DNA from 2 places in the Saccharothrix ecbatanensis genome. Region 1 is predicted to be linked to the other one. Evidence: riboswitches for the same ligand, from Rfam matches in the RefSeq annotation. Region 1 holds a riboswitch; the other holds the start of a gene.
What was found. Region 1 has a riboswitch for cobalamin ahead of F4560_RS18775 (CbtB domain-containing protein). Riboswitches for the same ligand answer to the same signal wherever they lie in the genome.

Region 1 (5,854 bases):
CAGGCACGAGGAACGCGCTCGTCGGGTCCAGGTGGTACAGCGGCACGAACGCCACCGGCGACGCGGCGCCACCGAGGAAGCGCAACGACTGCACGACCGACACCGCCCCACTCCGGTTGCCGCCCCCGTCGGACAGCACGAGGGCGTTCAGGCTCACGATCACCGCCTGGCTGAACGCCCCCGCCACCGCCCACAGCACACCGACCGCAACCACCGACGGCAACACCCCGACACCCGCCAACAGCACCGCGCCGCCGGCCGCCCCGAACAACGCCCACCGCCGCGCCCCGAACCGGTCGATCGACCACCCCGTGAGCCGTGCGCAGAAGATCCCGACCAGGCCGAACCCGGTCAGCACCAGCCCGCGCTCCCCGGCGCCCAACCCGAACGAGTCGCCGAGCCGCAGTGCCACCAGGAACGACACACCGCCCAGACATCCCCAGCCCACGAACCCCACTAGGGCGACCCGCAGCGTGCGGGGCTGCCACGCGCTGCGAAGCCGTGGCCGTTCACCGCCGCGCGGAGGGTCGGCGGGCAACCCGGCCAATGCCAAAGCCCCGGCCACCACCGCCGCGCCGACGAACGCCCACCGCCACGACGCCTCCGCCGCCAGCCCGCCGAGCAGCGGCGCCGACGTCTGCCCGGCGGCCTGCATGGACGCGAACACACCCAGCGCCCGCCCCAACCGGGCCTGCGGCGTCACCGCCGCGATCGCCGCCAACAGCAGGGGAGTGGTGAACGCGTTCGCGGCCCCCTGCAAAGCCCTCCCGCCCATCAGCACGGGAAACGACCAAGCCACCGCGCACAACACCGAGGCGACCACGTAGACGGCGTAGGCGATCCGAATGGTCCGCCGGGCGCCCCAGCGTTCGCCGAGGGTGCCGGAGACCAGCATGAGCAGCGCGAACGGCACCATGTAGCCGGTCAACGTGGCGGCGGCCGAGCCGGCGGAGATGCCGTAGCTGGAACCCACCTCGGGCAGCACCGACGACGTCATCGCGCCACCGAACGGCCCCAAGAACCCACCCGCGTACAGCGCCGCGAGTCGAACCCGAGACCGGGACTTGTCCACAGGAGCCGCTTCCACCACCGGAATTGTCGGCCCCTTCTGGCAGGGTTAAAGCAGGGGTCCCCTTGGCGAGGACCCCTGCGAAGCGATCGCGGCTCGCCGCGCGGCCGGTTCCGGGCCACCGGTCGGAGGCGACCACCCACCGTTCGCCGATGCTCGATGGCTTGATGGTCGTTCGCCTGGCGTTCGACCGGCCTGCGTTCGACCGGCCTGCGTTCGACCGGCTGGCGTTCGACCGGCTGGCGTCGGTTCACATACCGGTCGGCCCGCGCCCCGGCCCGCGCCCACGTCGCCGCAAGTACCGCTCGAACTCGGCCGCGATGGCGTCACCACTGGCCTCGGTGATCTGGATCTCCGCGTCCCCGCGCTCCTCCAGCGCCCGCACGTAGTTGCGCACGTCCTCATCCTCATCGGCCATCTCGCTGACCGTGCGCTCCCACTCCTCCGCCTGCTCCGGCAGCGCACCGAGCGGCACCTCGACGTCCAGCACCTCTTCCACCCGGTGCAGCAGGGCCAGCGTGGCCTTCGGCGACGGAGGCTGGGACACGTAGTGCGGCACGGCGGCCCAGAACGAGATCGCCGGCACCCCCGCCTGCACGCACAGGTCCTGGAAGACACCCACGATCCCCGTGGGCCCCTCGTACCGGGACCGCTCCAGCCCGAACTTCGCCGCCGCCGCCGCGTCGTACGCCGTCCCCGTCACGGGCACCGGCCGCGTGTGCGGCGTGTCCATCAGCAGCGCACCCAACGTGACCACGGTGGTCACGCCCAGGTCCTCGATGTGCCCCAGCAGTTCGGCGGCGAACTTCCGCCACCGCATGTTCGGCTCTATCCCGTGCACCAGCACCACGTCGGTGGACGACCCGGGCGGCCGGCAGACCGACAGCCTGGTGGTCGGGAATTCAACCCGTCGGGTGATGCCGTCCACCAGTCGGACTGTGGGCCGAGTCACCTGGAAGTCGTAGTAGTCATCCGGATCGATCTCCGCCAAGGGCGTCGCGTCCCACGTGAGTTGCAGGTGCTCGATCGCCGTGCTGGCGGCGTCGCCAGCATCGTTCCACCCCTCGAACGCCGCCACCATGATCGGATTGGTGAGCGGTTTGCTGGGGTCGAAGGGGGTCTGGGCGGCCTCGTCCGGATCGGTCACGGCGTCAGACTACGACCACTGCCGCAGACCCGACGCCGTAGGCTTGGCGCATGTCGGATCGTGTCACGCCCCCTTTTCGGGGCGTGCCGGCCGACCCTCAACGTGACCAGGCCCGATGTCGTGCCCCAGGTGCACCCCCGCGACTACCGGCAGCCGGCGCGGACACGGTGGAGACCAACACGTTCGGGGCCGATTCACCCAATCGTTCAACGCGTGATCACTGGGGGAAGGTGCGCATGACGGTCGAGGCCGTGCTGTGGGACATGGACGGCACGCTGCTGGACTCGGAGAAGCTGTGGGACATCCCGCTCTACGAGTTCGCCGAGAAGCTGGGCGGCACGCTGTCGCTGGAGACGCGGCACGCGATGGTCGGGTCGAACGTGGCCACGACCATGGCGTTGCTGTTCACCGAGGTCGGCATCACGCCGCGGGACGGCGACATCGCGGACGGCGCGGCGTGGATCCAGCGGCGCACCGAGGAGGTGTTCCGGGCCGGGTTGCCGTGGCGGCCTGGCGCGCGTGAGGCGTTGCGGGCGGTGCGGGACGCCGGTGTGCCGATGGCGCTGGTGACGTCGACCGAACGGCAGTTGACCGAGGTCGCGCTGGAGACGATCGGGCGGGACCTGTTCGACGTCACGGTGTGCGGTGACGAGGTCGACGGCCTGAACAAGCCGCTGCCCGAGCCGTACCTGAAGGCGGCCCGCCTGCTCGACGTCGACCCGACCCGGTGCGTGGCCGTCGAGGACTCGCCGACCGGCACCACCGCCGCCGTCGCCGCGGGCTGCACGGTCCTGGTCGTCCCCTGCGACCTCCCGGTCCTCGAAGGCGAGCGGCGCGTGTTCCGCGAGTCCCTGGTAGGCGTGGACCACAAGACCCTCGCCTCGCTCCTTCCCCACTGAACTCCGCGAGTCGTCCACTCCGGTACCCCGAACTCCACGCTCGCGTCCGGCGAGACGTCCACGAACGTGGCGTTCGGAGTGTCCGGGTGGACGACTCGCGGTCAGGGGGTGGGTGACACGGGGACGCGGCGCGCGGCCGGGTCCACCAGCAGGCCGAACACCACGCCGAGGCCGAGCCACAACGTGGCCGTCTCGGCCAGCGACGCCAACCGGAAGTCCCAGAGCACCCCGCCCGGCATGTCCGCCGGAACAGCGTCCGGAGTGGCCGGGAACGCCACCAGCAGCACGATCACCGCGGCCACCACGGCCAACGCCACGGCGGTGCTGCGAACGGGCTGGCCCAGGTGCCCGAGCCGGGACGCCAGGTAGCTCGCCCCGAACGCGACCAGCAGCCCGGCCGCGATCAACCCCAGGTAGAGCACCGTCCGGTACTCCACCGTGTTCGGGTCGCCCACGGCCGGCGGGTTGGCCGGGTACTTCACCGCGGGCAGCAACGCCGCCGCGCCGAACACCGCCGCCGACAACGTCACCGCCCGCACGAACGGCGCCTTGGACGCGAACCAGCGCCGTGATCCCGCGTACGCGGTGGCGAACAACGCGCCGACGGCGACACCCACCACGACCGCGGCGAGCACACCGCCGACCACCTGCGTGCCACGGCTGAACAGCTCGCCGTGCTCGTGTCCACCCGGCTCAACCGGACGTGCCTGCTCGACGGCCAGCGCCGCGCGAATCGGGGCTTCGACCACGAGCACGCCGACCAGGCCCGCGAGCAGCCCGGACACCGCGCCCGCACCGACACCGCGGAGCAGCAGACCTCTGTAGGTGGGCACGTTCGCCCGCATCTCGGCGAGCCCTAGTGACACGGGACGCCGAGTGCGTGGCGCCCGTCGTGGAAGAACTCGTGCACGGTCTCGGCGGCGTGGCCGAGCGCGACGCCGTTCTCCTGGAGGACCACCCACGTCACGGTCAACGCGACCAGTGCGATGGCGTAGGCCCATTTGGGGATGACCAGATTGTCGGAAACTGCGGGGGACTGAGCGGGGCTCGTCATGACGGGACGGCCTCCTCCATACCTCGTGGAAGGTCAACAACAACGCGCGCCGCAGCCGGTCTCCTGACTCCCGGATCAGCACCGTCCCCGCGTCTTCCCAGCCGCTCCACGCGACCAGTGACGTTCTCGGCGGGTTGGCTCCCCGGTCACAGTGGCGAGGACCGCGCCGGATTCCCACCGGCTTCCCGTCCACTGCGGCGCCCGAACCGTAGATGTCGATCGTGGCCGGGCACAACCGGCCAGACGAGTTGTCGTTTCCTCACGTCCGCCGGTCAGCGGGGCGGCAGCGGGCAATCGCCGCACGTCCCGCCGCCGTCGAGGCGGTAGTACAGGCAGCAGCTGCGTCGCCGGAACACGACCTCGCCGGGGAACGGGATGAACTCGCCAGTGCCCTTCAACGGAGGATCGGCGAACAACTCCTCGCCGAGCGCAACGCAGTCCGCCGTGATGTCGCTGCGGCTGATCATGCGCAGCGCGCCCGCCATGGACGACGCCGCGTTGCCCCACAGCAGGCCGCGCGCCACCGGCGTGATCCCGTGCACCGCTTCGACCACCGGCTCCATCGACTCGGCGACGCCGACGCCCGCGAGCGGGTCCTTGAGCCGGACTTGGAGGCCGTCAGGTCGGTAGCGCCACCACAGGTTGGTAGGTCGGACGTCCGGCGCGACCCCGTCGATCGCGCGGGCGGCAACTACCGGGCTGAGCAGCCGCGCGGTGTAGCTGAGGAAGAACAGCGACGCGGCGACCCGCCGTTCGGTTGTGCGGTACCGGGTGGCGATCCGGTCGAGCGCGTCGGGCAGGGCGGGACCGTGCAGCAGGTCTTCGCCGTCGTGCCAGCCGCTGTCGGGCCGGTCGCTGTCGGGCCGGTCGCCGTCGGTGGGCCGACCGACGTCCAGGACGAAGAACGGGCTCAGGCCGCGGATCTGCCGCAGGGTGGTCAGGACTCGGGCGAACTCGGACACGTGTCCTAGTCTGCCGCTGTGGACGCACTGGGGTTGGGACTGACCCTCGGCTTGGCCGCGAGCATCAGCCCCGGCCCGCTGTTGGTGCTGGTGGTGACGTCGGCTTTGCGCTCGGGCCGGATGGCCGGTGTGCTGACCGCCTGCGCGCCGCTGTTGTCGGACGCGGTCGTGGTGCTGGTGACGCTGCTCCTGCTGGACCGGCTGCCGGGGCGGGCGCTGGGCGTGCTCGGGGTGGTGGGCGCGGTGTTCGTGGTGTGGAGCGGCGTGCAGACGGTCCGGGAGGCACGATCGGCCTCACTAGGCACCGCCACCGCGCGCCCGGCAGACGAATTCGCCGCCGAAACCGCCACTCAGAACGCCGCTGAAACCGCCGTTGCCGACGATCCGGTCAGTGGCGGTACCACGCGCCCGGCTGACGAGAACGCTGCCCGCGTAGACGCGGCTGGGCGAGATGCGGCCGTGAGCGGCGTCGCTGGGGGAGATGCGGCCGGAGGCCGGGCTTTGCAGGGGTCGCCGCCAAGGGGACCCCTGAATTCGATTCTACCGACGGGGTCTGACAATTCCGGTGCCCTGAAGCGGGCGGTGGTGGTCAATCTGCTTAGTCCGCATCCGTGGATCGCTTGGGCGACGGCGTTGGGGCCGCTGATCATCACCACTTGGCGCGAGTCGGCCGGCGCGGGCGCGGCGCTGCTGATCGGGTTCTACGCGACCCTGGTCGGCGGC
Region 2 (5,854 bases), 2.1 Mb from region 1:
CCGCCGTCAACGTGGGTGCGGCGGCGTCGCGGTAGGCGACCGAGACGTTCTCGAACCGGATCACGCGGGCACCTTCTTCCGGGTCGCGATCAGGACGGGCGCCAGAGCGCACAGCAGACCGATCGCGGGCAGCAACGGCAGTTCGGGCGCGGTCAACGGCACCGTGCTCGGTGTCAGCACCGCGCCGCCCAAGCCGGCCGGGGCCAGGTACGTCGCCAACGCCGCCACCAACCCCGAAGTCATGATCAACAGCTCGCGCGGACCCCAGGTGTCCGGCCGGTACCGACTGCGCCGCACGCGCCGCGACCCGCTCCACAGACCCGCGATCGCGAGCACCGACCCCACCGCCAGCATCGGTCCGCCCACCACGGTCGGCGTGCTGCCGCCGAGCAACCCGTACGCGCCGACGCACAGTCCCATCAACCCGCCCAACACCAGCACACCCGTCACCATCCGGGTCTTCTTCGACAGACCGGCCGTGCGGCCGTACCCGCGCGAGTCCATCGCCGCCGCCAGCACCAGGGACCGCTCGAACGCGTCCTCCAACACCGGCACCATCAGCACCCGCACCGCCTTCACCCCACGGACCGCGTCACCTCGCAACGCCCGCGCCCGCCGCACCGACCGCGCGCTCGCCACCAACTGCGGGGCGACCGTCAACGCCACCACCACCGCCACGCTCACCTCGTACAGCGCGGCAGGCAACGTCCGCAGCAGCCGCTTGGCGTTGGCCAACGCGTTCGCCGCGCCGACACAGCACAGCAACGTCGCCAGTTGAAGTCCCTGGTACAGCGCGAAAGCCAGGCCTTCGGCACTGACCGGGCCGCCCAGCCGGATACCCCTGGTCCACTCGGGCAACGGGATCTCCGGCAACGTCACCAGCACCGTCGGCCCGCCGACACCGCCGAGCAGCACGTGCAACACCACGCGGATGGCCAGCACCACCAAGGCGAACTTGAGGAACACCCCGTACGCGCCGGCCCACGGGGTGTCCTCGCGGCAGGACACCGCGACGTACCCGGCGACCGCGATCACGAGCGCGAGCAGCACCGGGTTCGTCGTGCGGCTGGCCACGGCGGCGAGGCACAGCGCCCAGAACCACCACGCGCCAGGGTGCAGGCTCACTCCGCCGCCTTGGCCCGTCGCCGCGCCGTCCACACACCCAGACCACCCAAAGCCGCGATGACCACGAGCCCGATGACCAGCCCGACCGTCCCACCGGACGACGTCCCCGCCGTCGGCTGCACGGCCACCGGCGTCTCACCGACAGGCGTGGACGAACTCGTCGCGGGACTGCTACTGGCCGCCGTCTCCGAAGAAGCCGGCGCAGTCGTCTCGACCGTCGTGGTCGCCTCCGACTGCTGCGGCGGCGCGGACTGCCCCGGCTGCGTCGACTGGCCCGACGTCACCGGTTGTCCCGGTTGTCCCGGTTGCACGGGCTGGCCTGGCTGAGCGGCGGGAGGTTGCGGCGCCGGAGGCTGCGCTGCGGGCTGGGTCGGCTTCGGCGCGGGCTGCGGCGGGGGAGCAGGTGCCGGAGGTGCGATGCCAGGCGGCTCGCCCGCACCGAACGACCAGCCCTCCACGCTCCCCGGCGCCGGGTTGTACGCGCTCGCGCTGGAGTTGCTGTAGACCCACGACCCGCCGGGCTGCCCGTGCCAGTACGACCAGTGCGCGTCCGACGGTGGCGTGTAGTTGCACGAGTCGCCGGCCGGTTGGTCGTTGATCTTGCACACGAAGCCCGGTTGCCGGGTCACGAACGTGTAGCCGAACCCGGCGGCGGTGAGGGCGGCCGTGCCCGACGACGGATCACCAGGGGCACAACCCGTCCGCACACCGCCGCCCAGCGACCGGAAGTCCACGACCACCGTCACGCCCGCGCAGTCCGCCGCCTGAGCGGTCGGCGGAGCGCCGATGATCGTGAGTCCGAGCACCGCCGACGCCGCCAGGACGCGCCGCCACCAGCCCGTCATGGCGCGGTGGCGAGGGCCTGACCGGAGCCGAACGCCCAGCCCTCGACGTCGCGTGCCGTCACTTCCGTTCCCCCGCATACCGCTTGCGCGACAGCACGACCGCCAGCACGCCGCCGACCAGCATCAACACGCCGATCCACAGCATCGGCCCGACCACCGCGCCGGTCCGGGCCAGGGTGCCGTTGCGGTTCACCACAGCCGCTGCCGCCGTCGTCGTGGTCGTGCTGGTGGCGGTGACCTCGGTAGTGGTCGTCGGAGCCGCCGTCGTGGTGGTGGTGGTGGGAGTCGTGTCCGTTGTGGACGAAGTCGGCGTCGTGGTGGTGATCGGGCAGTCGAGCACGGGCGCGCCGGACGTGCCGCCCTCCGCTGTCAGGTCCGCGAAGCTCACCCCCACCAGCCCGAGGATGCCCTGGGCGCTCGCGCGCTGCGCGGTGTCCGGCGTGAAACCGGACTTGTCGAGCGCGATCGCGCCCCGTTCGGCGTCGGTGGCCGTGCAGCCGACCTGCAACGACTTCAGGAACGCCGTCGCCTTGTCCGCTTCCGCCGTCCGACCTGCCGCGCGCAGTGCCTGTGCCGCGAGACCGGTGCTGTTGGCGTTGCCCTCGCCGGTCGCCTTGTCGTCGAGGAACCCGCCGCCGGGCTGCTGGTGCTCGGCGAACCACTTGAGCGCCTTGGCCACCGCGCCCGTCACGGCGGGGGTCTGGTCGACGGCCAGCAACGCCTGCACGGACATAGCGGTGGCGTCCGCGTGCGACACGCACGGCGTCGCTTCCAGGATCAGCGGGAAGCCGCCGTCCCCGCACTGCTGGCCGACGACGTACGTGACCGCAGTCTGCGGCGCGCCCTCCCACCGGTCCAGAGCCAGCACCGCGAACGCCTGGCTGAACCCGTTGGAGAAGTCGGGGTACTTCGACTTGTTGACGAACCGGCCGGAGGGGGCCTGCAACGCGGTGAGGCCTGCGATCAGGTCGTTGCCGGCGAACGTCGTCGGGTCCTCGCCGCGCGCCTGGACGGCCAGCGCGAGCTTCGCGTACGAGCCCGCGACGAACTCGGCGGGGTCGCCGATGTGCAGGTAGTCGTTGATGACGTCCGGCTTCGCCAGCCACGCCATCGCCCGATCCGCGCTGTCCGACGCCACACCGGCCGCGGTGAACGCGAACACGGCGTCCAACGTGCCGCCCTGGTCGCCGGAGGTGCTGCCGGGGTACACGAAGTGGTCACCGTCGATCAACTGCCGGGCGAGCCACCCCGCGGCGGCCTCGCTCGCGTCCGTCGTCACCGGCGCGTCGGGCAGGCCTTGGGCGGGCGGCACCAAGGCGAGCGCGGCGACAGCGGTGGTGGCGATGACGGCGGCGGTCCGTCTCAACGACATGTTTGCCTTTCCGGGCGCAACGCGTGAGCGGACCCCGGACAGCCGTGATCGACTTCCCCCGGGCTCCGACCCGTTGACCTCGACGGTGTCTGGAGCGTGCACGCGCGGCGGGTGTTCGGGCTCGTCCCGGGCGGGACCTACCGTTGCGGGTCAGCGCCGGATTTCGACCGGCTTCCCCCGTTTCGCACGCGATTGCCGATCGTCTGTCAACCACGATCTCCTGTCAATCCGCCTGTGGCGCGATGCTGCTCACCCCTACGTACGGTTACCGTCGCTCAAGTCAACCTGGGGAAGAGGGGTGTGGGGATGACGACTCTGGCGTCCGTGCGCGACGGTTTGGTGGCGTGGGTCGCACGGCGTTCGGCGACACGGTGGGTTGTGGGCAAGATCGGTTCGCGGGCGTTGTCGCTGCTCCCGGACCGTGCGCTGGTCCCGTTGAAGCGGGACGGCGTGGTGCCCGTCGCCGAGTTGGAGCGGATGCGGGAGGCCGGCGCGGTGCACCGGATCCCGGTGCCGTTCGGCTTGCGGGTGTGGTTGGTCACTGGTCAGGAAGAAGCCAAAAAGGTGCTTTCCGACACAGTGGCGTTCAGTAACGACTACGCCCGGCTGGGTGCGGCCGTCCGTATCGAGCAATCGCCCGGAGGCCTCGGTTTCGCCGACCCGCCCGACCACACGCGGTTGCGCAAGCTGCTCACGCCGGAGTTCACCATGCGGCGGCTGTCGCGGCTCGTGCCGCGGATCGACGCGATCGTCACCGAGCGGCTGGACGCGATCGAAGCGGCCGACGGGCCGGTGGACCTCGTGCAGGAGTTCGCGCTGCCGATCCCGTCGCTGACGATCTGCGAGCTGCTGGGCGTGCCGTACGAGGACCGTGACCGGTTCCAGGAGCTGGCGGCGGCCCGGTTCGACCTGTTCGGCGGCGCGGGGCAGGCGTTGGGGGCCATCTCGGAGTCGTTGTCGTACATGGAGGAGATCGTGCGCCGTGAGCGCCGGTCGCCGGGGGACGGCCTGATCGGGGCGATCATCCGGCAGCACGGTGACGACGTGAGCGATGTCGAGTTGGCCGGCTTGGCGGACGGCGTGCTGACCGGTGGCTTCGACACGACGGCGTCGATGCTCGCGTTGGGTGCGATCGTGCTGATGACCGACGAGGACGCGCGCACGGCGATGCGTGACGACGACGCGGCCACCGGGCCGCTGGTGGAAGAGCTGCTGCGGCACCTGAGCGTGGTGCAGGTGGCGTTCCCGCGGTTCGCCCGGCACCAGCTGCGGGTCGGTGACCAGCAGATCGAGGAAGGCGACGTGGTCGTGGTGTCCCTGACGGCGGCCAACCGCGAGGGCACGTCCGACTTCGACGCCGGTCGACCCGCGTCCGCGAACCTGGCGTTCGGCCACGGCGCGCACCGCTGCGTCGGCGCTGAGCTGGCCCGGATGGAACTGCGCGCCGCCTACCCGGCCCTGCTGCGCCGTTTCCCCAACCTCCGGATGGCCACCGACAACCCCGGCTACCGCACCGCGTCGATCGTCCACGGCGTCGACACGCTGATGGTGCACACGCGCTGACCTGAGCGGACAGCTCGCGGTGCCGGACCTCACGGTCTGGCACCGCGAAGCCCGCGACGTTTAAGTGATGCTTAACGTGAGGTGAGCAGGCTTCACTTTTCTTTAAGCCGGTCGTGGGGGACGGTGGTCCCGTGACCGGACGAGGCGTGCTGAGGATGGGAGTGCTGGCCCTGTTGTGGGGGTCGGGCTTCCTGTGGATCAAACTGGCCCTGACCGGGTTGTCGCCGGTGCAGATCACGGTGATCCGGTGCGCGCTCGGTGCGGGCGTGCTGTTGGTGCTGGCCCGTGCCGGCGGCCAGCGGCTGCCGCGCAAGCTGTGGGGTCACCTGGCGGTCGCCGCGTTCTTCTGCAACGCCCTGCCGTTCCTCCTCTTCGCCATCGGCGAGCAGACCGTGGACTCCGGCGTGGCAGGCGTCCTCAACGCGACCACCCCGCTGTTCGCCGTGCTCATCGGGCTCATGATCGGCGCTGAACGCGGCCTCACGCCGGTCCGCGTGACCGGTCTGGTCCTCGGCTTCGCCGGCGTCCTGCTGATCTTCGCCCCGTGGCAGCAGGAAGGGCTGACCAGCGTCGGAGCCCTGGCACTTCTCGGCGCGGCGGCGAGTTACGCGGTCGCGTTCGCCTACATGGGACGCAACCTCGTCGGCAAGGGCGGCCCGATCGCGGTGTCGGCCGCCCAGTTGACCGCCGCCACCGGCCTCAGCGCCGTCATGATGCCGTTCGACGGCGCCCCGACCACCCCCAACGCCACCGCGATCGTCGCCGTGGTCGTCCTCGGCGTCTTCGGCACCGGCGTCACCTTCTACCTCAACTACCGGATCATCGAGGACGAAGGCGCGACCAGCGCCGCCACCGTCGGCTACCTGCTGCCCGTCGTCTCCGTCGCACTGGGCGCGATCGTGCTCGACGAGCCGCTGACCGCGCGGATCGTGGTGGGGATGGCCGTGGT

Region 2: another riboswitch for cobalamin. It lies ahead of F4560_RS10520 (prenyltransferase/squalene oxidase repeat-containing protein); the one in region 1 lies ahead of F4560_RS18775 (CbtB domain-containing protein).

Annotation. Positions count from the first base shown of each region.
Region 1 covers NZ_JACHMO010000001.1:4,582,113-4,587,966, reverse strand. The annotation lists gene F4560_RS18795 (MFS transporter) at 1-1,087, opposite strand, end outside; gene F4560_RS18790 (PAC2 family protein) at 1,320-2,216, opposite strand; gene F4560_RS18785 (HAD family hydrolase) at 2,453-3,115, shown strand; gene F4560_RS18780 (CbtA family protein) at 3,217-3,981, opposite strand; gene F4560_RS18775 (CbtB domain-containing protein) at 3,972-4,169, opposite strand; cobalamin riboswitch at 4,206-4,381, opposite strand; gene F4560_RS18770 ((2Fe-2S)-binding protein) at 4,442-5,131, opposite strand; gene F4560_RS18765 (LysE family transporter) at 5,150-5,854, shown strand, end outside.
Region 2 covers NZ_JACHMO010000001.1:2,447,104-2,452,957, forward strand. The annotation lists gene F4560_RS10505 (ABC transporter ATP-binding protein) at 1-64, opposite strand, end outside; gene F4560_RS10510 (CbiQ family ECF transporter T component) at 61-1,125, opposite strand; gene F4560_RS10515 (hypothetical protein) at 1,122-1,970, opposite strand; gene F4560_RS10520 (prenyltransferase/squalene oxidase repeat-containing protein) at 2,029-3,342, opposite strand; cobalamin riboswitch at 3,432-3,570, opposite strand; gene F4560_RS10525 (cytochrome P450) at 3,649-4,905, shown strand; gene F4560_RS10530 (DMT family transporter) at 5,061-5,854, shown strand, end outside.